Regions from separate parts of the Paenibacillus sp. UNC496MF genome, predicted to be linked through region 2. Evidence: predicted binding sites of a transcription regulator. Region 2 holds the regulator's gene; the other holds the start of a gene.
The links. The regulator LexA, encoded in region 2, represses DNA repair genes until DNA is damaged. The targets are predictions, from matches to a motif close to CGAACATATGTTCG.
Positions count from the first base shown of each region.

Region 1: the regulator LexA is predicted to act here: its motif matches at 3,311-3,324, upstream of BMZ79_RS05295 (DNA polymerase IV).

Region 1 covers NZ_FORE01000005.1:101,339-112,911, forward strand. The annotation lists gene BMZ79_RS05280 (hypothetical protein) at 1-31, opposite strand, end outside; gene BMZ79_RS05285 (ArsB/NhaD family transporter) at 48-1,328, opposite strand; gene BMZ79_RS05290 (YhjD family protein) at 1,512-2,036, opposite strand; gene BMZ79_RS05295 (DNA polymerase IV) at 2,033-3,289, opposite strand; gene BMZ79_RS05300 (HAD family hydrolase) at 3,574-4,725, opposite strand; gene BMZ79_RS05305 (GNAT family N-acetyltransferase) at 4,722-5,219, opposite strand; gene BMZ79_RS05310 (aldo/keto reductase) at 5,429-6,406, shown strand; gene BMZ79_RS05315 (spore germination protein) at 6,623-8,110, shown strand; gene BMZ79_RS05320 (Ger(x)C family spore germination protein) at 8,115-9,227, shown strand; gene BMZ79_RS05325 (GerAB/ArcD/ProY family transporter) at 9,235-10,206, shown strand; gene BMZ79_RS05330 (DMT family transporter) at 10,280-10,795, opposite strand; gene BMZ79_RS05335 (Crp/Fnr family transcriptional regulator) at 10,807-11,505, opposite strand.
Region 2 covers NZ_FORE01000004.1:373,960-385,532, reverse strand. The annotation lists gene BMZ79_RS01725 (HAD family hydrolase) at 1-717, opposite strand, end outside; gene BMZ79_RS01720 (hypothetical protein) at 742-1,263, opposite strand; gene BMZ79_RS01715 (aldo/keto reductase) at 1,333-2,319, opposite strand; gene BMZ79_RS01710 (DUF896 domain-containing protein) at 2,347-2,544, opposite strand; gene BMZ79_RS01705 (LysM peptidoglycan-binding domain-containing protein) at 2,714-3,097, opposite strand; gene lexA (transcriptional repressor LexA) at 3,289-3,909, shown strand; gene BMZ79_RS01695 (hypothetical protein) at 4,007-4,588, opposite strand; gene glnA (type I glutamate--ammonia ligase) at 4,801-6,129, opposite strand; gene BMZ79_RS01685 (MerR family transcriptional regulator) at 6,184-6,594, opposite strand; gene BMZ79_RS01680 (methionine gamma-lyase family protein) at 6,656-7,915, opposite strand; gene hflX (GTPase HflX) at 7,981-9,273, opposite strand; gene BMZ79_RS01670 (AAA family ATPase) at 9,311-10,294, opposite strand; gene BMZ79_RS01665 (YdcF family protein) at 10,400-11,080, opposite strand; gene BMZ79_RS01660 (ribonuclease FAU-1 family protein) at 11,077-11,573, opposite strand, start outside.

The sequences.
Region 1 (11,573 bases), on a different contig from region 2:
TGCGCTTGTCGTCAAACTGATACGTCAGCATTTGGCATTCCTCCTCCTTACATTAAATACCGCGCGTAAATATAACCGGCCGCCAGCGCGACCGACAGCAGCATGAGCGGGAACGCGACTTTCATGTAGGCGACGAAGCGGATCGGGTGGCCTTCCTTGGCGGACAGGCCCGCCGCGATGAGATTGGCGCTCGCCCCGATCAGCGTGCCGTTCCCGCCCAGGCAGGCGCCGAGCGCGAGGCTCCACCAAAGCGGCTCCAGGTTATCGATGCCGCGCGCGCCCATTTCCTGTATGAGCGGAATCATCGTCGCGACGAACGGGATGTTGTCCAGGAACGCGGAGGCGATCGCGCTGAGCCACAGGATCAGCATGGACGCCGCGGCGACGTTGCCGTCCGTGAGCTCGATCGCCTTGGCGGCCAGATCGGCCATGACGCCGGTCTCGACAAGCCCCGAGACGAGGATGAAGAGGCCCGCGAAGAAGAAGATCGTCGGCCATTCGATCTTCTTGAACGCTTCCTCCATCCGGTGCTCGCCCGTGAGCAGCAGCAGGAGGAAGGCGCCCGAGAGCGCGACGGCGGCGGATTCCAGATGCAGCGCCTGGTGCAGGAAGAACCCCAGGATGGTCAAGCCCAGCACGGACAGGCTCTTGACGAGCAGCTTGGCATCCGTGATGAGCTCGGATTGGTCCATGTCCATCAGGTTCCGCATCCGCTCGGGCGTCGTGCGCAGCTGCTTGCGGTACAGCAGCGCGAACAGCGGCACGTACGCCGCCATGACGATCGCCGCGATCGGGGCCAGGTTCGCGAGGAACGCTCCGAACGTCAGTTCCTTCACCGCGCTGCCGATCATGATGTTGGGCGGATCGCCGATGAGCGTGGCCGTGCCGCCCACGTTGGAGGCCAGAATCTGCGTGATCAACAGCGGAATCGGCGAGAAGCCGAGCTGCCGCGCGATGCTGAAGCTGATCGGCACCATCAGCAGAATCGTCGTCACGTTGTCCAGGAACGCGGAGGCGACCGCCGTCAGCAGCGCCAGCGCGATCATGATCGGGACGGGACGGCCTTTCGCCTTCTTCGCGGCCCAGACCGCCGCGTACGCGAACGCCCCCGTGTCGGCCGCGACGGCCACGATGATCATCATCCCGATCAGCAGGCCGAGCGTGTTGAAATCGATATGGTGCAGCGCCGTCTCCTGATCGACGATGCCGAGCGCGATGACGAGCAGGCCGCCGATCATGGCGACGATGGTACGGTGGATTTTTTCCGAAACGATAAGTGCGTAGGCGGCCGCGAAAATGCCGATCGCCCAAATGGCTTGTTGGTCCATGCCTTCCTCCCTCTAGCGGTTCTTCGCGTTTACCGGCTGCCTTCATTTATGCCCGAAAAAAGACAAAAAGAGCCCGTCGATGACAGGCTCCTCCGGTAACGCGTTATGCGGTTATGTTCATTTATTATCCTACATGACGGACGGGGGCGCTGTAAAGCAAAATCGCCCGCGGTGCCCGCCCGCTCACCGCGGCTTGACCGGGCTCTCCTTCAGCAGCGCCGCCAGCTCCGACGTGTACCGGGCCAGCCGCACGCTGATTTCGGAGCGCATCACGTCGCGCGTCATGCCGAAGCGGTCCTCGTAGCCCCGGCAGTAGTAGCGGTGGTACACGACGAGATCGGACTGCTCCTCGTTCAGGATCCGGATGTTCCGCTTCTTCAGCTCCCGCCGCAGGCCGTACAGGTCCTGCGCGATCCGGTCCAAAATCTTCTGCCCCGCCATCAGATACGCGCGCTTCAGCACCGTCGTCATATGCTCCACGTCGGCGATGCTCTTCTCCACCATTTTCTCCATGTGCGGCAGCAGGATATAGTCGCGCAGCATGGCCCGCTCCTCCGTCGAAATGATGCCCCGCTCCCGGGGCGCCTGCGCGCGCGCGGCCGCGGCGCCTTGCCCGTTCTCTCCCGCTTCCCCCTCGTCGTAGCGCTCCACGTGCTCGGTCAATAACATTTTGGATTTCCAGCGTTCGTTGCCGTCCAGCTTGCTCATTTGTAGTGTCCTCCAATTTGTTCCGCCCTTTCGCGCGCCACGCCGGCCTCCAGCAGCGACGAGGCGCGCATGATGGCCGTGCTTCCGTACCGTTCCTTGATGGCGTCGATCATCCGCTCCTTGCGATAGGCGCGGGCGCGGTCCTCGAACAGCGTCAGCTGTATGACGTTGTCGTCCGTCAGCTGCGACAAGGCGATGCTGAGCCGGCTCACCGGCAGCCCGTGCCAATGCTCCCGGAACAGCTTCAGCGCGGCGGCCGCCACCTCGTGGGTCAGGGACGTCGGCTGCGGCAGCGTCAGCTGCCGGCTGAACCAGGCGGAGCGGGCGCCGTCGGTTTCCGCCGCGGCCACGGACACGACCGAGCCCAGGAACCGGTTGCGCCGCGTGCGCTGGCATACCTCCACGACCAGCTCCAGCAGCACGACCTCGATGTCCTTCAGCTCGCGGTACAGGTTCCAGCGCAAGGCTTTGCCGTGGCTGACCGACTTCAGCTGATGCCGGATGCCCGGCTCCACCGGGCTCGGGTCGATCCCCCGCGCGGTCTGCCAATAGTAGCCCGCCTGGATGTCGCTCTGCTTGCCCATCTCGCGCCGCATGCGCCGCTTGAATTCGCCGAAGTCCATCCGGGCGATGTCGCCGATGCTCGACAGGCCCATCCGGTTGAAATGCCGGGTCATCGCGGAGGCGACCATGAACATCTGGTGCACGGGCAGCGTCCAGAGCGTGGATTCCAGCTTGTCGTACGACAACTCGAAGACGCCTTCGTCGGTCTTCTTCGCGTAATTGTCGGTCGCCATCTTGGCGAGAATCTTCGTCGGGCCGATGCCGACCCGCGACCAGACGCCGGTCGACTGCAGCACGTGCTGCTGAATGCGCGCGGCCAGCTCCTTCGGCGACCCGCCGAAGTAAGCGAGCGAGTCCGTCACGTCCAAAAACTGCTCGTCGATGCTGTACGGCTCCACGAGCTCCGTATACGATTCGAAAATACGGGTAATCAATAACGAGATCTGAATGTACGTCCCCATACGGGGCCGGATGACGACGAGGTCCGGACAGCGCGCCATCGCCTCCCCGACGCGCGACGCCGTCGTCACGCCGCGGGACTTGGCGATGGGGCAGGCCGCGAGCACGATGCCGTTCATCCGCGCGGGATCTCCGACGGCGACCGGCTTGTCGCGGTACTCCGGGTGCGCCGCTTTCTCCACGGAGGCGTAGAAGGACTGTCCGTCGATCAGAAAGATATGCCTCGACATCTATGAACCCCCTCAGGAACGCGAATATATGTTCGTATGCCCTTATTATATACCGAATACGCGTTCGCAATGCAAGGGAAAAATCTCCCTGTCCGTCCGAATTCCGCGCCTGCCCGCGCAGCGGAAAAAAGCGGCAGCCGCGCGCTCTCGCGCCCGCGGCCCCCGCCGTTCGGACAAGCGAAGCCGCGCGGCGCGCCGTTCGACGGCGGCCGCGCGGCTTCGCTTGTCGTTTGCCGGCGAACGCCGTTCGCGCGTTCGCCTCTTCCCCGCTCGCTTCCGTCCGCTTACGGCAGCGCGAGCAGCTCGCCCAGCCGGTCGATCGTCCGCCCCGGTTCGGCCGCCATGCCGTCCGGCCACGAACGGCCGAGCCGCATCCAGACGGTCGCCATGCCGAAGCGGGCCGCTCCCTCCACGTCGTTCGCGGGATGGTCGCCCACGAACAGGCACTCCCCGGCGCGGAGCCCGAGGCCGCCGGCCGCCATCGCGAAGAGGCGCGGGTCCGGCTTCTTCGCGCCCGCTTCCTCCGACACGAGTATAAGGTCGAACGCGTCCCGGATGCCGAGCCGGTCGAGCTTGCCGTATTGGGTGGACGCCTTGCCGTTCGTGATCAGCCCGGTCCGGTACTTCGCCCGCGCCCGCGCGGGCACCTCCCGCGCCCCGTCCATCAGCACGGCGCAGGGCAAGTAGGCGCCCCGATAAAACGCCGCCAGCTCGTCCGGGTCCTGCTTCCGCGCCCAGGGCAGCTCGTCCAGCAGCTCCGCGAACAGCGCCTCCCGCGGCTTGTAGCCGTCCATGTCCGGCTCCGCGACGCGCGCCCGCAGCGCCCGCGGGTCCTCCGCGTGCCCGAAATACCGCGCGAAAAAGGCGTCCATGAAGCCGCCGAACATCCGCGTGCGGTCGAGCACCGTGTTGTCGAGGTCGAACAGCACCGCCTTGATCCCGTTCGCCCCGAAGCTTCCCGCCGCGAAGCCCCCGACTCCGGAATCGGGCCCTTCCGCCCCGACCCTTTCCGAATCAAGCCCTTCCGGTTCAAACCCTTCCGTCCCAAACGCTTCAATCGAATTGCCTTTCGGTTCGCGCTCTTCCATCCGCCATTCCTCCCAAACCTTTGCGAGTCCGGTTCTCCGTACCAACCGCCGCCCTTCAAGCATTCGCCGTCCCGGCCGCGCGACGCCCGCGCCGACGGGATGCTTCGCGCCGTCCAGGATGAACCAGCCGTCGCCCGCGGCGACGAAGCACAGCTCGAAATAATCGTGAATCTGCAGCGGCGTGAACCAGGCGGCGTCGGTCAGCCGGTCGATGTAGACGAGGTTCGGATACTCGGGGCTGAAGGGAAGCTCGTACCGCAGCTCGTCGGGGGCCAGCCGCAGCGTCGCGCGGGCCGACGGCCGGGCGATTTCGACGAACGCGGGCCGCGGGCCGTACGGCTCCTTCATGGCGCGCTCCCCGCCGCGTCCGCCCCGCCCGGGTCTTGCACCATCGCGATGAAGGCGACCGGGCCCGCTTCGAACTCGGCCGCCGCGCGGAAGCCGAACTTCGCGTACAGCCGGATCGCCCGCCGGTTGAACGCGGCTGCCGTGAGCCGTTTGGGCCGCTCGCCGCAAAGCTCGTCCGCGAAGCGCAGCACGGCCGCGAAGAACGGCGCGCCGAGGCCGCGGCCGGTCAGCTCCGGCTTCATGCCGAGGCCGATGTCGAGCCAATCCCCGCCGTACGCGTACGTCCCGTTCGGCACCCGGGCCGCGGCGCCCAGGCAGAGGAAGCCGGCGAGCTCGCCGCCGTCGCCGCGCACGGCGGCGTAGCCTCCGGCCAGCATCTCCTCCTCCGCCGCCTCGGACGGCGCGTTGTTATAGAAATCGTAGGGCGCCTCGTACCGCCAGCCGAGAATCTCGGCGGCGGCCGCGCGATTCATGTCCGCCAAGCGAAATTCCATGGGCGGCCCCTCCTTCCCTGTTCCGGCCGGCGGCCGCTTCCTTATCACCAAAGAAGTTCGCCCTCCGCCCCGCGAGTCCTGCCGCCCGCGGGCGGCGAATAATTAAGGCTTCCCGCATTGGGCTTGGAGCGGATTATCCGGTATGATGGAAGGAGTCGCCTCAGCCATGGACAGACACCTACAATCGCACGCAACGGGAGGAATGGAAGATGGAATACACGCGTTTGGGCCGGACCGGCCTCGAAGTATCGAAAATTTGCCTCGGCTGCATGAGCTACGGCATGCCGGAGCGGGGCGCGCACACGTGGACGCTGGACGAGGAGAAGAGCCGGCCGTTCATCCGCAAGGCGCTCGAGCTCGGCATCAATTTCTTCGACACGGCCAACGTCTACTCGGACGGGACGAGCGAAGAGATCGTCGGCCGCGCCCTGAAGGACTTCGCCCGCCGCGAAGAGGTCGTCGTCGCCACGAAGGTGCACGGACGGATGCGCCCGGGCCCGAACGGCGCCGGCCTGTCCCGCAAGGCGATCCTGAGCGAGATCGACGACAGCCTGCGCCGCCTCGGCACGGACTACGTCGACCTGTACCAGATCCACCGCTGGGATCCGAACACGCCGATCGAGGAGACGATGGAGGCGCTGCATGACGTCGTCAAAGCCGGCAAGGCCCGCTACATCGGGGCGTCCTCCATGTTCGCCTGGCAATTCCTGAAGGCGCAGCATACGGCCGAAACGAACGGCTGGACGAAATTCGTCAGCATGCAAAACCACCTGAACCTGCTCTACCGCGAGGAAGAGCGCGAAATGCTGCCGCTGTGCGAAGAGACCGGCGTCGGCGTCATCCCGTGGAGCCCGCTCGCGCGCGGCCGGCTGACGCGGGAATGGGACGAGGTCAGCGAGCGCTCGGAGACGGACCTCTTCGGCAAAACGCTGTACTCCGCCGCCGTCGACGCCGACCGCGCGATCGTGGAGCGCGTCGGCGCGATCGCGGCCGAGCGGGGCGTGAACCGCGCCCAAGTCGGCCTCGCCTGGCTGCTTGGCAAATCCGCCGTCACCGCGCCGATCGTCGGCGCCACGAAGACGCACCACCTGGACGACGCGGCCGCGGCGGTATCGCTGTCCCTGACGGCGGAGGAGATCCGGTCGCTGGAAGAACTGTACGTGCCGCATCCCGTGCGCGGCTTCTAAACGAACGCGCGGCCCGCAAGCGCGAGAAGGCCCCTCGATGACGCGAGGGGCTTTTTCGCGCTTGCCGCCGAACCACGCTCCCGTTCCCCCGCGCTCCCCTTCTCGCGGGGCTCCCGCCCGCCCGTTCGCGGTTTGCGCCGGCCTGCATAATTTTCGCGGCGAAGCCGAAAACTAGCGGTTGTTCCATCATTTAGCATGCCGCGAGGACGGATCATCATGACACAGACCCAGACCCATACGGAGGCGCTCGATGCGCTGCTCGCCGCGGCGCGGCGCTCGAGCGACTTCGCGTCCGGCACGCTCCCGTTCGCGGATCCGCCGATCGCGATCGCGTATTTCAAGACGCTGATCGACGACGAGCTGCTCCGCGAGCATCTGCTGGAGGCGCTCCAGACGCGGCTGCCCGCGCCGTGCCGCAGCCTGGAGGAAATCGCGCGGGCGCTGCCGATCGACGGCATCGAGCTGACGGACGACGTCGGCGCGATCCAGCACAAGCTGTTCAAGGGCCACGTCCTGCTCCGGCTGGACGAGCGGGACCCGCGCTGCGCGCTCGTGCCGCTGGTCAGCCGCAAGGGCATCCGGCAGAGCAACATTACGGAGAGCGAGTTCAGCGTCGTCGGGACGAACGTCGGCTTCATCGAGGATCTGGAGACGAACCTCCGCCTGATCCGGAGCCAGCTGAACGTGCCGAACCTCGTCGTGAAGGAGGTGTCCGTCGGCAGCGTGTCGCGCTCCCGGGTCGCCGTGCTTTACCTCGACGGCGCGGCCAACGAGGATCACGTCGCCCATATGCTGCACCGCCTGAACGCCGTCGATTTCGACGTGCTGTTCGACACCTCCCAGCTCGATCAGATCCTCTCGGACAATTCGATGTCGCCGTTTCCCCTGTTCACGACGACCGAGCGCCGGGACCGCGCCGTGTTCGCGCTGCTGATGGGCCAGGTCGCCGTCGCGAGCGAAGGCTCCGCCTACTTCCTGCTCGGCCCGTCGACCCTGTTCGATTTCTTCCTGTCCACGGAAGACTATTTGCTCCCTTGGGTACTGGCCTCCTTCTTCCGCATCATCCGGGTGCTGGGCGTGATCTACTCCGTGTTCGCGTCGGCCATGTACGTGGCGATCGCGACGTTCCATTACGAGGTCGTGCCGAGCGGTCTGCTGGGTCCGCTCATCAACTCGCGGAACAACATTCCTTTTCCTCCGGTCATGGAGGTGCTGTTCCTGGAAATCACGGTCGAGCTGCTGCGCGAAGCGGGCGCGAGGCTGCCCAAGCGGATCGGCCAGACGATCGGCGTCGTGGGCGGCGTCATTTTGGGACAAGCGGCGGTCGAAGCCGCGCTGACGAGCAATATTCTGATCATCATCGTGTCCCTGTCGGCGCTCGCGTCCTTCGTCACGCCCATCTATAAGATGTCGAACGCCATCCGGTTCATCCGCTTTCCGATCATTATGCTGGCCGCCGTCTGGGGAGGGCTCGGCATCCTCATGGGCTGCGGCTTCCTGCTCGTGCACCTGACGCGCCTGCGGTCGCTGGGCTCGCCGTACACCGCCCCCTTCTACCCGCTGCGGTTCAAGGATTGGAACGACAGCCTGGTGCGTTCCTCGTACCAGCGCCTGAACGGCAGGCCCGGCTACCTCAGGCCGCAAACGCAAATCCGGTACAAGCCCAAGCCGGTCAAGCGCGAAAACCGATTGGACAAGGAGTGACGCCATGGCTGCGGTCCCCCCGTTCCTCCGCGCGGCCGCGGCCGTCGCGGCGGCCGTCCTGCTGAGCGCCTGCGGCAGCCGGCAGGTGATCGACAAAATCAATCTGGCGCAGACGGCCAGCTACGACTTGGCCGGCAGCCGGACCGAGACGGCCGTGCTGGTCGGCGATTACGCCAAAAAAGGCGAGACCCGGGCCGAGCTGCTGCGCACCGGATCCGCTACGCGCCTCGACATGATTCCGCGGCTGCAGGCCAAGTCCGGCAAGACGCTGCAGTACGGGCAGCTGCGGATGGTCGTCTTCGGCAAGGCCTTCGCTTCGCAGGGAATCGACGACATCCTGGAAAATTTCTTCCGCGATCCCAAAGTATCGAGCCGGCTCCAGCTGGCCGTCGCAGACGGCGAGGCGTCGAAGCTGCTCGCGGAAGCGGGCAAGCAGCGCGACGCGTCGTACCTGCTGACGCTCGTCGAGGACAACATGAAGCACGGGAATCTGCCGCGCCTCGGCTTTCAGAAGACGCTGTTCGACTACTACGGGGAAGGCCGGGACATCGTCCTGCCCTATCTGACGACGGAGCGGGGCGAAATCGCGGTCGGCGGGGCGGCTTTGTTCAAAGGGGACGCTTACGCGGGGCGCGTGGACGCCAACGAGGCCTTCCTGCTGAAGCTGCTGGCGGGCAGCGCCCGCGACGGCAGCTATACCGCCGCCCTGCCGGGCGCCGCGGACCGCGACAGCCTGGTCATCCGGTGCCTGTCGTCCAAGACGAAGCTGCGTCTGCTGCAGCCGGGGCCCGTGCCGGCGATCCGGTTCGACGTCCGGCTGAACGTCCTGCTCCAGGAAGTGCCGCACGCGATGCGCGCGATGTCGGACCGGGAATTGGCGAAGCTCGAGGAAGAGCTGCGGCGCTTGCTCGAAGGGCGGATCGAAGCGTTCGCGACCGACTGCGCGAAGAAGGGATTGGACCCGCTCGGGCTCGGGGATTTCGCGCGAAGCCGGACGAGGGGATGGCGGGCGGAGACGTTTTACGCCGCGTATCCGTCCCTGAAGGCCGAAGCGAAGGTCGACCTGCGCATCGCGCAGACGGGCGTGGGCAAAATGGGGCATAGATTGGCGAGGTGAGCGAAAAGTGAACGCGGAGACGAAAAGCGCGCGCTATACCGTGTCTTCCCTGCATCTGCTGAGCGTCCTGTACGTCAGCGCGGTGGACATCAGCCTCATGGGCTTCCAGCGCGAGGTCGCCGAAGGCGCGGGCCACGACGCCTGGGTCGCCGTCATCGCGGCGGGCATCGGCGTCCATGCGGTGCTATGGCTGATGTACGGCACGGCGTCGCGCCTGCCGCACGCGGACGCCACGCTCGCGGCGATCAACGTCCGCTGCTTCGGGCGGCTGCCGGGCGGCGCGCTGAACGGGCTGTTCATCGTATTCGCCCTGCTCGGCGCCTTCCTGACGTTTCGCTCGTACGTTGAAATTTGCAAAACCTGGATTTTCCCGTCGATGAATATTTGGCCGTTCAGCCTGCTCCTGCTCGTGCTGGTCTATTACGCGGTCAGCGGCGGCTTCCAGACCGTCGCGGGCTTCTGCTTGTGGGGGCTGCTGAGCGTGCTGCTGTTCGTCGCGCCGTTCACCTTCATGCTGCTGCCGATGCTTCATCCCCAAAACCTGCTGCCGCCGTTCGACCATTCGCTCCCGCAATTTTGGGTTTCGACGAAGGAGATGGCCGCCCAATATCTCGGCATCGAGGTGCTGCTGGTGGCGTATCCGTTCATTCAACACCCCGCCAAGTCCCGGCGATGGGCCCACGCGGGCATGCTCCTCGCGACGGGCATGTTCATGCTGATGCTCCTCATCGCCTGCATGTACTTCAGCGGGGGGCAGCTGCTGGAAACCGTCTGGCCGACGCTGAACGCGATGTCCGTGCTGGAGATTCCGCTCATGCAGCGGCTGGAGTACCTCATCCTCTCCATCTGGCTGCTGAAAATCGCGGCCAATATCTCGCTCGCCCTATGGGCCGCGTGCCACACGGCGAAGGTGGCGTTCCGGGCGAAGCCGCGCGTCATGCTCGTCCTGTCGCTGCTCCTGCTCGCGGCGCTTCCCTGATCGTCGAGGAAGCCATCGCGCTTGCGATCTTCGTCCTGCTGCTCCTCCCGTTCCTGCGCCGGGGCGCCAAGTCCTAGCGCCGCCGTTTCAGGTCGTTTTCGCCGGGACCTCTTCCCCGGCTCGGCGTCCTTGTTCCCGTTCGCGCGCGGACCGGGCTTCCGCCGAACTTGAACACGAGCACGCCCGCCGCGATGACGAGCACGCCGATCGCCTGCCGCGGCGTCACCGCAGCCTTCGCCAGCCCCATCCAGCCTTGGGCGTCCCACAGCAGGGAGAACGCCAGCTGCGCGGTCAGCGAGATCGCGACGGCATACGTAGGGCCCAGCCGCCGGATGCCCTGCACGAGGCAGGTGACCACGCCGACGCCGAGCAGGCCGCTGAACCAATACCACGGCTCCATGGAACGGAATTCGAACAGGCGGCCGCCTTCGGACAGCAGCCCGAGCGACAGCGAAGCCGCGAAGCCGAGGCCGAGCACGAGCGCCGTCGTCGCCGCGCCGCCCGCGCGTTCGCTCACCTTGCTGTTGAAAATATTTTGCGCGCTCACGAGCGCGCCCGCGAGCAGCGCCCATAGCATTCCCGTCAGCATCCCGATCGCTCCTATTCGTAGATATTGCGTCCCGCCCGAGCCCGCAGGCCCGCCCGGTCCTTCACGGCGATGAACCCTCTGCCGCGTTCGATCAACCCTTCGTCCGCGAACTGTCGCAGCACGCGGTTCACGTGCCGGTAGCTCGTGCCGATCTGGTTCGCGGCATCCCGGAGCCCGGAGGTGCCGAGCCGTCCGCCGTCCGGCGCGTCCGGCTCCTCGAAGGTCACCGCGAGCAGATAGCTCGCGAGCCGCACCTCGACCGGATGCATCAGATTGAAGCTGAGCGAAAGCGACTTGGCGAAAAACTTCCGCGACACGATGTCGAGCAGAAACCGCAGCAGCGGCGCGTGGTCGCCGGCGTGCTGCCGCAGCCGCGCGTACGGCGCGCCGATGACGAAGCCGGCCGAGACGGCCTCCACCGTGTTCAGGATCTCCGCGCCCTGCACGTATTCGATGTCCCCGATCGCGTCGAGCGGCGTCTTGAAGCTGAGAATCAGCGTCTTCCCCTCCGCCGACGTCGTGTAGATCTTGATCTTTCCCTTCACCAGCACGTACAGCCACCCCGCCGGATCGCCCTGCCTGCACACGAACTCGCCCGGCTCGAACCGGTACAGCCCGATATGCGGCAGCAGCGGCTCCGGAAATACGCGCTCGAGGCCGTACTCCCGCATGTACCGCGCCAGCAGCCCGCGATCCTTCGCTTCCTTCATCTGCGCTTCGCCCTCCTTCTCATCGGACTTCCTATTGCCGGATCTTCTCCTATAGCAAGAGTCTTCCA
Region 2 (11,573 bases):
CGTCGCGCCGTGGCGGTTGACCCACACCGAGGTCATGCCGATCGTGTTCGCGCCGAGAATGTCGGTCGTCAGCTTGTCGCCGACCATGATGCCGTGCTCCGGCTCGATGCCGAGGCGCTCCAGCGCATGCCGGAAAATGTCCGCGGACGGCTTGCCCCTGCCGAATTCGCCCGAAATGACGATATGGTCGAAGTACGAAACGATGTCGGGCACGCCGGCGAGCTTCTCGCGCTGCAAGTCCGGAGAACCGTTCGTCAGCAGCAGCAGCTTGTACTTCCCCTTCAGCTCGTCCAGCACGGCGAACGTCTCGTCGTACACGTACGGCCGCTTGCGCCGCTCCGCCGGGAACTGTTCCGCCAGCTCCGCGCCGAGCGCTTCGTCGTTCACGCCGAGCGCCTTCAGGCCGCGGGTCCACGCGTCCTTGCGGTACCCGGGCGCAAGCGCCCGAAGCTTGCGGAACTCTTCCTGTTCGCCTTCCAGGAAATTCGCCCACAACCCTTCGAACGGATTGATGCCGATCATTTTCGTAAACGGAAACGTCTCATACGATTCATAGAGCGCGCGCGCCTCGCGGCGAACGGCCTCCTCCAATGCTTTGGCGTCGACGCCCGTAAGGGCGGCCGCCGCCTCGCAGGTCGCGTCGAACGCTTCCTGCACGCTGCGGTCGTCCCATAGGAGCGTATCGTCCAAATCGAACAAAACTGCTTGTTTGGCCATGGTTCCAGTCGCACTCCACTCTCGTTATTTTTCGGTATACGGAATTCCGTTCTGTTCCGCGAAGGCTTTCAGGCGCGCCGCCATTTGCTCCGTCGGATAGCGGTTCATGACGCGGGAGAACACCCAATTGCCGCCCTTGTGCTGCTCGATGACGACGTAACCCTTCTGCGCGTTGATTCCCTTGATGTTGCTGACGTAGATGTTGCGGTCCCCCGCGAACCGGCGGGAACGGACGAAGTCGCGGCCGATCGCCAAGTACGGCCGGCGCAGGACGAACAAGCCCGCGAGCAGCACGTAACACGCGATCGTCACCCAAAACATCGTATCGCCCTGCTTGAACGCGTCGGACGTGACCGTCACGATCACGTAGAACAGAATGAAGAGCAGCAGGAACGCCGGCATTAAATAGCTGCGCCCCTTGAAGGTCTCCACCCCGGCCGCGCCGCCGGACTTGGCGGACATTAACGGGGCTTCTCCGCGCTTTTTGCGCTGTTTGTTGATGAGTTCCTGGTTTTTTTGCACTTTACGCTGCCACGATCTGGACACGAATGAACCCCCTCAAAATGATGCAAACCTTTCTCTCGTTCGCTTGCCCCTTCTTATGTAAGCGCGCGATCAGAACGGACGGGCGAATTTGGCGATGAACCGGTTCGGATACTCGCTCGGAAGCGCGCTCGCTTCGTCGAGGGCGTTCCAAATCCCGTCCGGCATCGTCCACCCGGCCGCGCCCATATTCTCTTCGTACTGCGCGAGCGTGCTCGCCCCGAAGATCGGCGACGTGATGCCTTCGCGCCGAAGCAGCCAGGCCAGCGCGACCTGAGCCGGCGTCTTGTCCAATTCCTTCGCGGCGGACCGGACCGCCTCGAGCACGGCGAAGTTTTTGTCGGACGCGCGCAGCGCCCACGAACTCTCGCCCTGCTTGGACGTCAGGCGTCCGCTGGCCGGTTCCTCGCGGGTGTAGCGCCCCGTCAGGAACCCGCCGCCGAGCGGCGCCCACGGAATGACGCCGACGTTCTCCTCCAGGCAGAGAGACATCATCTCGCGGTCCATCTCGCGGCTCACGAGGCTGTACTGCGGCTGAATCGACACGAAACGGGCGTAACGCTCGCGGTCGCTGACGGCCAGCGATTTCATCAGCTGCCAAGCGAAGAAATTCGAGCAGCCGATGTACCGGACTTTCCCCGCCGTGATCAGGTCGTCGAGCGCGCGGAGGGTCTCTTCGATCGGCGTCGCGTGATCCCAGACATGCACCTGGTAAAGGTCGATGTAATCGGTATCCAGCCGCTTCAGGCTCGCTTCCGCCGCGTCCATGATATGCTTGCGCGAGACGCCTCCGCTGTTCGGATGCGCGCCGGTCATGAACCTGACCTTCGTCGCCAGCACCGTTTCCGAGCGCCGGCCCTTGATCGCTTTGCCGACGATCTCCTCCGACTTGCCCTGCACGTACACGTTGGCGGTATCCAGAAAATTGCCGCCCCTGTCCAGGAAATCATGGACCATCGCGACGGAATCCGCTTCGCTCGTCGTGTTGCCGAACGTCATCGTGCCCAGACAGAGTTCCGACACCGCAAGACCGCTGCGGCCCAAAAGCCGATATCGCATTCGGTTTCCCCTCCTCGAATGAATCGTTTAATGCTTGATGGAACCGTCGCCGTTTTCTTCGTCTTCCGCCCACTTGATCGTGTCCAGCTGGTTGCGGAAATTGCGTTTGAAGTTGTCGAGGTAGATGCGGCGCAGCTCGTCGCGTTCCGCAAGCTCCTCCGCCGTCAATCCCACCGTTTTATTTTTCCGGGAAAGCTCGTTGATGCGAGCGATGATTTTCTCCATGTAGGTCTACTCCTCTCGTCCTTCGGCCAATATCCCATCCTTTACTTTGACATTTTCTAACGGCCATTGTCAAGGCAAGGCGGCCTTGCGCGCAGAGCCGGACAAGCTTCGGACAAGAGAAAAGACCGAACGCATGCGTTCGGTCTTCTTCGTCTGGTTAGGCTAGGCGTTACTCCCGGCCGTCCGCAGGCACAATGAGCGTCTGGCCCGCCCGCAAGGAAGAGGAGCTTAAGTTGTTCCGCTTCTGCAAATCGTAGACCGTCCGGCGAATATCTTCGCCTTCCTTGCGCACGCTGCTCGCGATGTCCCACAGCGTATCGCCGGCTCCGACGACGATGGTTTGTTCGCCCGCGGAAGGTACGGCGGGGAGGTCGCTGTCCGCATGACCCTTCACGATCGTGAGTCCGACGAACAGCAAGACGAAAAACAGCGAGGCGGCGGCAAGACGAAGCAGCAGCCGTTCGATAGCGCGATCCTTACGGGACGCGTTCGCTTTGCGAACGGCGGGTTTCTTATCGGTATAAGCAGTCGAGTATGTCGAGATTGTTTGCATGATCATCAGCACCCCAAACGTTTGTTCTGTTCTTATGCACTCAGCTTAACACGAACATCCGTTTGGCGTCAATGGTTTTTAGAACATTTGTTCGCAGTCCGATGCGAACTTGTGTTTCTCGAACTTATGTTTGTACGAACTCCGGTTCTGTGCTATAATTTTACACAAATGAACCTTATGGAGTGATTCCGGTGTCGAAACTTTCAACCCGCCAGCAGGCGATCCTAGAATTCATCAAGACGGAAGTCCGGGAGAAAGGCTATCCCCCTTCCGTGCGCGAGATCGGCGAAGCGGTCGGACTTGCTTCCAGCTCGACCGTTCACGGCCACTTGGACCGGCTGGAGAAGAAAGGCCTGATCCGGCGCGACCCTACGAAGCCTCGCGCGATCGAGATTCTGGACGGCGAGGGCAACGAAATTCCGTTTCCGCTCGCGATCGCCAAAGTGCCGGTCGTCGGTAAAGTCACCGCCGGCGTGCCGATCACCGCGACGGAGAACATCGAGGATTACTTCCCGCTGCCGGCCGACAAAGTCGGCGACGATACCGTATTCATTCTGAACGTTATCGGCGAGAGCATGATCGAGGCGGGCATTCACGACGGCGACTACGTCATCGTCCGCCAGCAGCAGAACGCGAACAACGGCGATATCGTCGTCGCCATGACGGAAGAAGACGAAGCGACGGTCAAAACCTTCTACAAAGAAAAGGATCACATTCGCCTGCAGCCCGAGAACGCCACGATGGAACCGATTCGGCTCCGCAACGTCAGCATCCTCGGCAAGGTCATCGGACTCTTCCGCGACATCCATTAATTCGTACGAGCAAGGGGCAGCCCCCGCTTTCACAAGCGCCGGTGGCTGCCCCTTTTTTTTGCGTTGCTTCTGCTTCGGGATTCGCGGCGGCTGTCATCTAACCTCCGATTTCCCGGAACAATAGGTTGCGATACGTGAATTTGCTGCTGCGGTATTTGAAGTTCAACTGAACGCCGGAGAAGCGGATCCGGACCGACTTAAGCGCCGCGGTCGTCACCTTCCGTCGAACGAGGCAGCGAACCGTCGCCGGCCGATTGCCGTTGATCGCCGCCGCGACGGCGGACGCATAAGCCTTCGAGCGGGCAAGCGCCCGGTAGAACGGCAGCACGGCACGCGCGATCGCTTGGTGGATCGGCGTCGAGAACGTGAATTGCGTCGAACCCGGCGGGATCGTCGTGCCGTTGGTATACTGGACGATCGGATCCGGAAACCCGAAATCGACGAAATACCCGATCGCGTTCGTCGAGAACCCGTCCCGTTTCGTGAACGTCGTCACCGACTTAAACAACCGAAGCAGCGTGTCGAGATCGCCCTGCCTCACCGCCTTCGACCATCGCAGCGCGAAGAGGCGGCTCGTCGCGATTTTCGTATAGAAGGGAACCATGACGGCGGCCACGCGGGAGAGCGTCGAGCCGCTCAGCTTAAACGCCCCGCCGTTCGTCTTCGTATTCCCGGCCATCGGTGCCACACCCTTTCGTCGTACTCGGATAAGGCATACTATGCGGCCGCGAACGTACAAGTGCGGATCGGCCGCGTTCGGACCTTCCTGCTGCCGAGTCGTCGTGCACCGATCGCCTAATGCTTCCTCCCCCTTCTCCGTCATGCCCCGAACGACAAAAAACCCCTCGGCGCCATAGGCGCCAAGGGGTTCGCAGCTGCTTCGAGAGAAGCTTAATACAGCGACAGGTACTGGTCTCTTTCCCACTCGTGGACTTGCGTGCGGTACATGTCCCACTCGATTTCTTTCAGCTCGTAGAAGTGCGCCAGCGCGTGGTCGCCCAGCGCGTCGATGATGACTTCGCTGCGGAGCAGCTCCGTCAACGCTTCCTTCAGGTCGTCCGGCAAGCTCGGAATGCCTTCGTCGATCCGTTCTTCGTCGGTCATGACGTAGATGTTGCGGTCCGTCGGAGCGGGCAGCGGCAACTTGTTGCGGATGCCGTCGAGGCCGGCTTTCAGCATGACGGCGAGCGCGAGATACGGATTGGCCGCCGGGTCCGGGTTGCGCACTTCGATGCGCGTGCTGATGCCGCGGGAAGCCGGGATGCGGATCATCGGGCTGCGGTTGCTCGCGGACCAGGCCACGTAGCATGGGGCTTCGTAGCCCGGCACGAGACGCTTGTACGAGTTGACCGTCGGATTCGTGATCGCCGCGAACGCGCGGGCGTGGCGCAGTACGCCGGCCATGTAATGGCGCGCCGTCTGGCTCAGGCCGAGCTTGTCGCTCTCTTCGTAGAACGCGTTCTCGTTGCCGCGGAACAGCGACTGGTGACAGTGCATGCCGGAGCCGTTGACGCCGAACAGCGGTTTCGGCATGAACGAGGCGTGCAGGCCGTGCTGGCGGGCGATCGTCTTGACGACGAGCTTGAACGTTTGGATTTGGTCGGCCGCCTTGATCGCGTCCGCATATTTGAAGTCGATCTCGTGCTGGCCCGGCGCCACTTCATGGTGGGACGCTTCGATCTCGAAGCCCATCTCTTCGAGCGTCAGCACGATCTCGCGGCGGCAGTTCTCGCCGAGGTCCATCGGCGCCAGGTCGAAGTAGCCGCCTTGGTCGTTCAGTTCGGTCGTCGGATTGCCGTTCGCGTCCGTCTTGAACAGGAAGAATTCCGGTTCCGGACCGACGTTCATGGACGTGAAGCCGAGCTCTTCCGCTTCTTTCAGCACGCGCTTCAAAATGCCGCGCGGATCGCCGGCGAACGGCGTGCCGTCAGGCATGTACACGTCGCAGATCAGACGGGCGATGCGGTCCTCGGCGACCCACGGGAAGACCACCCACGTGTCCAGGTCCGGGTACAGGTACATGTCGGATTCCTCGATGCGCACATAGCCTTCGATGGACGAGCCGTCGAACATCATTTTGTTATCCAAAGCCTTTTCCAGCTGGCTCACCGGAATTTCGACGTTCTTGATCGTGCCGAGCAAGTCGGTGAACTGAAGGCGGATAAAACGTACGTTTTGTTCCTGGGCGATGCGTCGGATGTCATCTTTCGTGTAGCTCACGGGATCAGCTCCTCTGTCATAGTGGTGTTGCGAATCTTGCGGCGTCGCGCGGCGTTACTTTTTGTTGTAGAAACGGGACAGCTGGCCTTGGATCAAAGACGCCTTCCCGGGTCTCTTCTCCAGCAGCTGCTGCTTCAGCATACGGTGAAGCTGCGCGTCGGACAGCTCGCGCCGTTTCACTTCCGACAGCTCGCTGACGACCGTGGCGTCCTCCGACTCCTTGGAGACCGGATTCATGACTTGCTTGATGCCGGCGATATTGACTCCTTTTTCGATCAGCGATTTGATTTCCAGCAGCCGTTCAACGTCATTGAACGAGAACAAACGCTGATTGCCGGAGGTACGGGCGGGCACGATCAGCTCGTGCTGCTCGTAGTACCGGATCTGCCTGGCGGTCAAGTCGGTCAGCTTCATCACGATGCCGATCGGAAAGAGCGCCATATTCCTGCGAATTTCGTCACCCATGTCGCATCAACCTTCCAGTATCTGATATATGCTCTCATTGTACCGCCATGCCAAAAACGTGTCAAGTTGTGTGAGGTTTAGTGTGAGGTTTAATTACAATCAACTCTCGTTCGGCAAGCAGCGATAACGCATTCAGAACCCCGTATTTGACATGGGCGTATGTGAGCCCGCCTTGCATATAGGCGATGTACGGTTCGCGGATCGGCGCGTCCGCCGACAGCTCCAAGCTGCCGCCCTGCATGAACGTGCCCGCCGCCATGATGACGGGATGCTCGTAGCCGGGCATGTCCCACGGCTCCGGCACGACATGGGCGTCGACCGCCGACGCGCGCTGCACGCCTTGGACGAACGCGATCAGCTGGTCCGCCTCCTTGAAGCGGATCGCCTGGATCAGATCGGTGCGCGGCGCGTCGTAGCGCGGATTGCTCTCGAAACCGAGCAGTTCGAACATCGCCGCTCCGAACACGCTGCCCTTGAGCGCTTGTCCCACCAGATGCGGCGCGAGGAACAAGCCCTGGAACATCGCGCGCAGCGTGCCGAGCGTCGCGCCCACTTCGCCGCCAATGCCCGGCGCCGTCAGCCGGTAGGCCGTCAGCTCGACCGCTTCCCTGCTGCCGGCCACGTATCCGCCGGTCGGTGCGAGACCGCCGCCCGGATTCTTGATCAGCGAGCCGGCCATAAGGTCGACGCCGACCTGCGTCGGTTCGAGCTCCTCCGTGAACTCCCCGTAGCAGTTGTCTACGAACACGTAGACGTCGGGTTTCAGCGCTTTCGCGCGCGCGACCATCTCGCCGATCTGCGCGACCGTATACGACGCGCGCCAATCGTAGCCTCGCGAGCGCTGGATGCCGATGACGCGCGTGCGCTCCGTGACGCGGGCCGCGACGGCGTCCCAATCGATCGAACCGTCGGGCAGCGGCGCGACTTCCCCGTATCCGATGCCGAAGTCCTGCAGCGAGCCTTTGCCGTCGCCGGGCTTGCCGATCACTTTGTGGAGCGTATCGTACGGCCGGCCGGTGATATAGAGCAGCTCGTCCCCCGGACGAAGCAGCCCGAACAGCGCGCAGCTGATCGTGTGCGTGCCGGACACGAAGTGCGGCCGGACGAGCGCCGCCTCGGCGCCCATCACGTCCGCGTAGACCAGGTCGAGCACTTCCCGGCCGCGGTCGTTGTACCCGTAGCCGGTCGAGCCGTTAAAATGAAAGTCGCTCACCCGATGCTTCTGGAACGCATCGATGACCTTCCACTGATTGCGTTCGGCGATGCCGTCGAGCGAACGAAAAACAGGGGCGGCCTGCTGCTCCGCAGCCTCCGCCCACATCGTCAACGCCTGCCAATGGTTTCCTTGCTGTCTCACGATTCCAGTCTCTCCTCATGCACGCATGCTTATGGTTGCCGCACGTAACCGTCGAGCTTATGCCCGTGCAGCTCGTAATCCAACTTGTTCAATTGTATCCTCATCAGCATCGTCTCGCCGTCGACGGTCTGTTCGAGCACCTCGCCCGACCGATAGGCCAAAGCGATCAGATCGCCCCGGTCCGCGGGCAGCGCGAACGTCCGGGTATCTCCCGTCAGCTTGTCCTGCACCGTTTGGCGCAGCCGCTCCAGATCGTCCGGATTGAAGGCGCTGACCGCGAGCGTATCCGGTCCGTTCGCCGGCACGAGCTGCGGACCGTTCGCGCCGACAAGGTCGATCTTGTTGTACACCGTCACCTGCGGCTTGCCGGCGGCGCCGAGCTCGCCCAAGATGCGCTGCACGACCTCCATCTGCTCCTCGCGCATATCCGAGGCGCTATCGACGACATGCAGGACAAGGTCCGCTTCGAGCACCTCTTCCAGCGTCGCGCGGAACGCCGCGATCAGGTCGTGGGGCAGGTTCTGGATGAACCCGACGGTGTCCGTCAGCACGACTTCCTTGCCGCTCGGCAGCTTCCAGCTGCGCGACGTCGGATCGAGCGTCGCGAACAGTTGGTTCTCCACGTAGACGTCCGCCTGCGTCAGCTCCCGCAGCAGCGTCGACTTCCCGGCGTTCGTGTAGCCGACGAGCGCGACCTGCTGGACGCCGGATTTGCGCCTGCGTTCGCGGTGCAGATTGCGGTGCCGGACGACCTCCTCGAGCGTATGCTTCAGATCCGTGATCCGGCCGCGAATGTGCCGGCGGTCGGTCTCGAGCTTTGATTCCCCGGGACCGCGCGTCCCGATGCCCCCGCCGAGCCGGGAAAGGTTCTTGCCGTGGCCCGACAGCCGCGGGAGCAGATAGCTCAGCTGCGCCAGCTCGACCTGAATGATGCCCTCCCGCGTCTTGGCGCGCTGGGCGAAGATGTCGAGGATAAGCTGCGTCCGATCGATGATCTTCAAATCCAGCGCTTCCTCCAGGTTGCGCACCTGGGCGCCGGAGAGCTCTTGATCGAAGATCGCCGTCGTGGCGCCGAGCTCTTCCGCGGCCGCGCGCAGCTCCTCGACCTTGCCTTTGCCGATGAACCACTTCGTGTCGACCTTCTCTTTGTTCTGCGTCAGGGACGTCAGCACTTCGACGCCCGCCGTCTCGGCGAGGCTGACCAGCTCGCGCAGCGAAAGCTCCGGATCGCCGGAGCCCCGCTTGATGTCCGGCGTGACGAGGCTGACGAGAACCGCCCGCTCCCTCGCGTCCGTATCCGTATCGTATGTCGTTGGCCGCATCGGTGTCGTCTATCGCTCCTTATTCGTTCGTTGTCTGTCATTTCTCCCACTTCAGATCCTCGGGCCGCACGGACATGAGCTCCTGCTTGCCCGGCGAGCCGGACGGATATTGCGTCATTAAACGGACGGCTTGATGCCGAAACGCCTTCTCGATAATATTTCGCACGTAACGCGCGTTGCTGAAGGCGAACATGGACATCGCCTTCTCCTGCATCAGATGCTGGCGCAGCTTGAAGACCGACTGCGGCATCAGCGCATAATCGCGGTTCCTGGCCATCAGCTCGGCGATCTGGATCAGCTGGTCGATCGAATAATCGGGGAACTCGATCTGGATGGGGAAGCGCGACGGCAGCCCGGGATTCGTCATCAGGAAATGCTCGATTTCCAGCGGATAGCCGGCCAGAATCAGCACGAATTGGTTGCGGTAATCCTCCATCGCCTTCACGAGCGTATCGATCGCTTCCTTGCCGAAGTCCTTCTCGCCGCCGCGCGCCAGGCTGTACGCTTCGTCCACAAAGAGGACGCCCCCGAGCGCCTTGCGCACGAGATCGCGCGTTTTCTGCGCGGTATGGCCGATGTATTCGCCGACGAGGTCCGCCCGCTCCACCTCGATCATATGGCCCTTGGTCAGCACGCCCATCTTCTGAAACAGCTTCGCGACGATGCGCGCGATGGTCGTCTTGCCCGTGCCGGGATTGCCCGTGAAAATCATATGGTACACATGCGAGCCGCCCGACAGGCCGGCGTCGGAACGCATCCGGCTGATCTGCAGCAGCGCGTAGATCTCATATATCAGCGTCTTAACGTTCTCCAGACCGACCATGGGATCGAGCTCGCGTTGAATGTCGAGGAACGGATCGCCGGGCGTCAGCGGCCTTGCCGCCGGCGCCTGTTCGCTCTCCAGCTGCGGAGGCGAGCTGCCCGTAGTTGCAAACGGCTCGCTGCCGCGAAGGACTACATTGATTTGGCGGGCGGGCCGCCCGTTGCCGCCGCCGCCGGAAGTTACGACTCGATCGTCCATGTCTGCTCCATCACCTATCCTTCACTGGATCGTTGGCATCTAATCCATTGTATTCTAGCGATGGCAGGCATATTAACAGATTTCAGCCGAGCCCGGGAGCCTGCTTCAGAAGGAATCCGGCAGCCGAAGGCCGAGCCGCATCAGCTGCTCGTCGACCTTCCATTTGGTGAACGCCAGCACCTCGCGGGAGTAATTGTACGCGACGCTCAGCACCTTCGATTTTCGGCCGAGCACCGTCGTGTTCGACGACGGATAGTCCAAGTACTCCGCGATTTCCTTGGATCGCGGCGCATGGAAATCGTGGGTGACGACCAGCAGCCGCTTCCATCCCCGCTTCGCGGCGAGCGGCTTGCTGAACAACAGGTTCTCGTACGTGCTCCGGGCATCGTTCTCGAGCACCATGGCGGCGGCCGGGACGCCCTTGGCCGTCAAATAATTCCGCATGCCCTCCGCTTCGGTCAGCGTGGAGCCGTTATGGTCGAGGCCGCCGGACAGAATGAAATGGCCGAACAGCCCCTGCTTGTACAACTCGAAGGCGTAATCGAGCCGCTCCTGCAAGCCGGGGCTTGGCTGATCGGACCAGAGCGACGCGCCGAGGACGATCGCGGCGTCCGCTTTCGGGACCGGCTTCGGCAGCTCGTACCCGGAGATGACCCAGAGCAGATAGGCGCACCAGAAGGCGCCGATCGCCGCGACCCAAGCGCAGATCCGCAGAAAGAGGACGAACGGACGGAATTTTCTGCGGGAGCCGCGCTTGGCCGGGCGCTTGACGGCGGCCGCTTTCACGACTCGCTGAGCTCCCCGCTCTGCGCCAGCGTCTTGCGGTGCTTCAGGCTAAGCGTGAAATACCGGAACCGTCCGTTCCGAATCGTCGACAGCAGCCGTCCGGCCGTCTTGCGGGCGAGCGCGGCGTCCTTGTTCGTGACCGCCCCTTGCGACACGGCTTCCTCGAGCTCGTCTTCGTCCAGCAGGAAGACCTCCCCGCTCGGCAGCACGACGACGTCCAGGTACAGATCGTCGAACCAGGGCACCTGCTGATCGGTCAGCCCCTGCGTCTTGCAAATATCGATATACCATTGAACGACGCGGTTCTTATCGTCGAACATCGTCGTGACGACAAAGTGTTCGCCGCGGGGGAAGTGCTGCATCCACAAATATCCGCGGTCGGCAAGGCATAATTTACGTCCGTTGTATTCTTTCCACAACGGCTCGCGCAATTCATGGATCCGGTAAAAGGTTACCAGGCCCTTGAACTCATCCCCGTCCATGTTCAGGCACG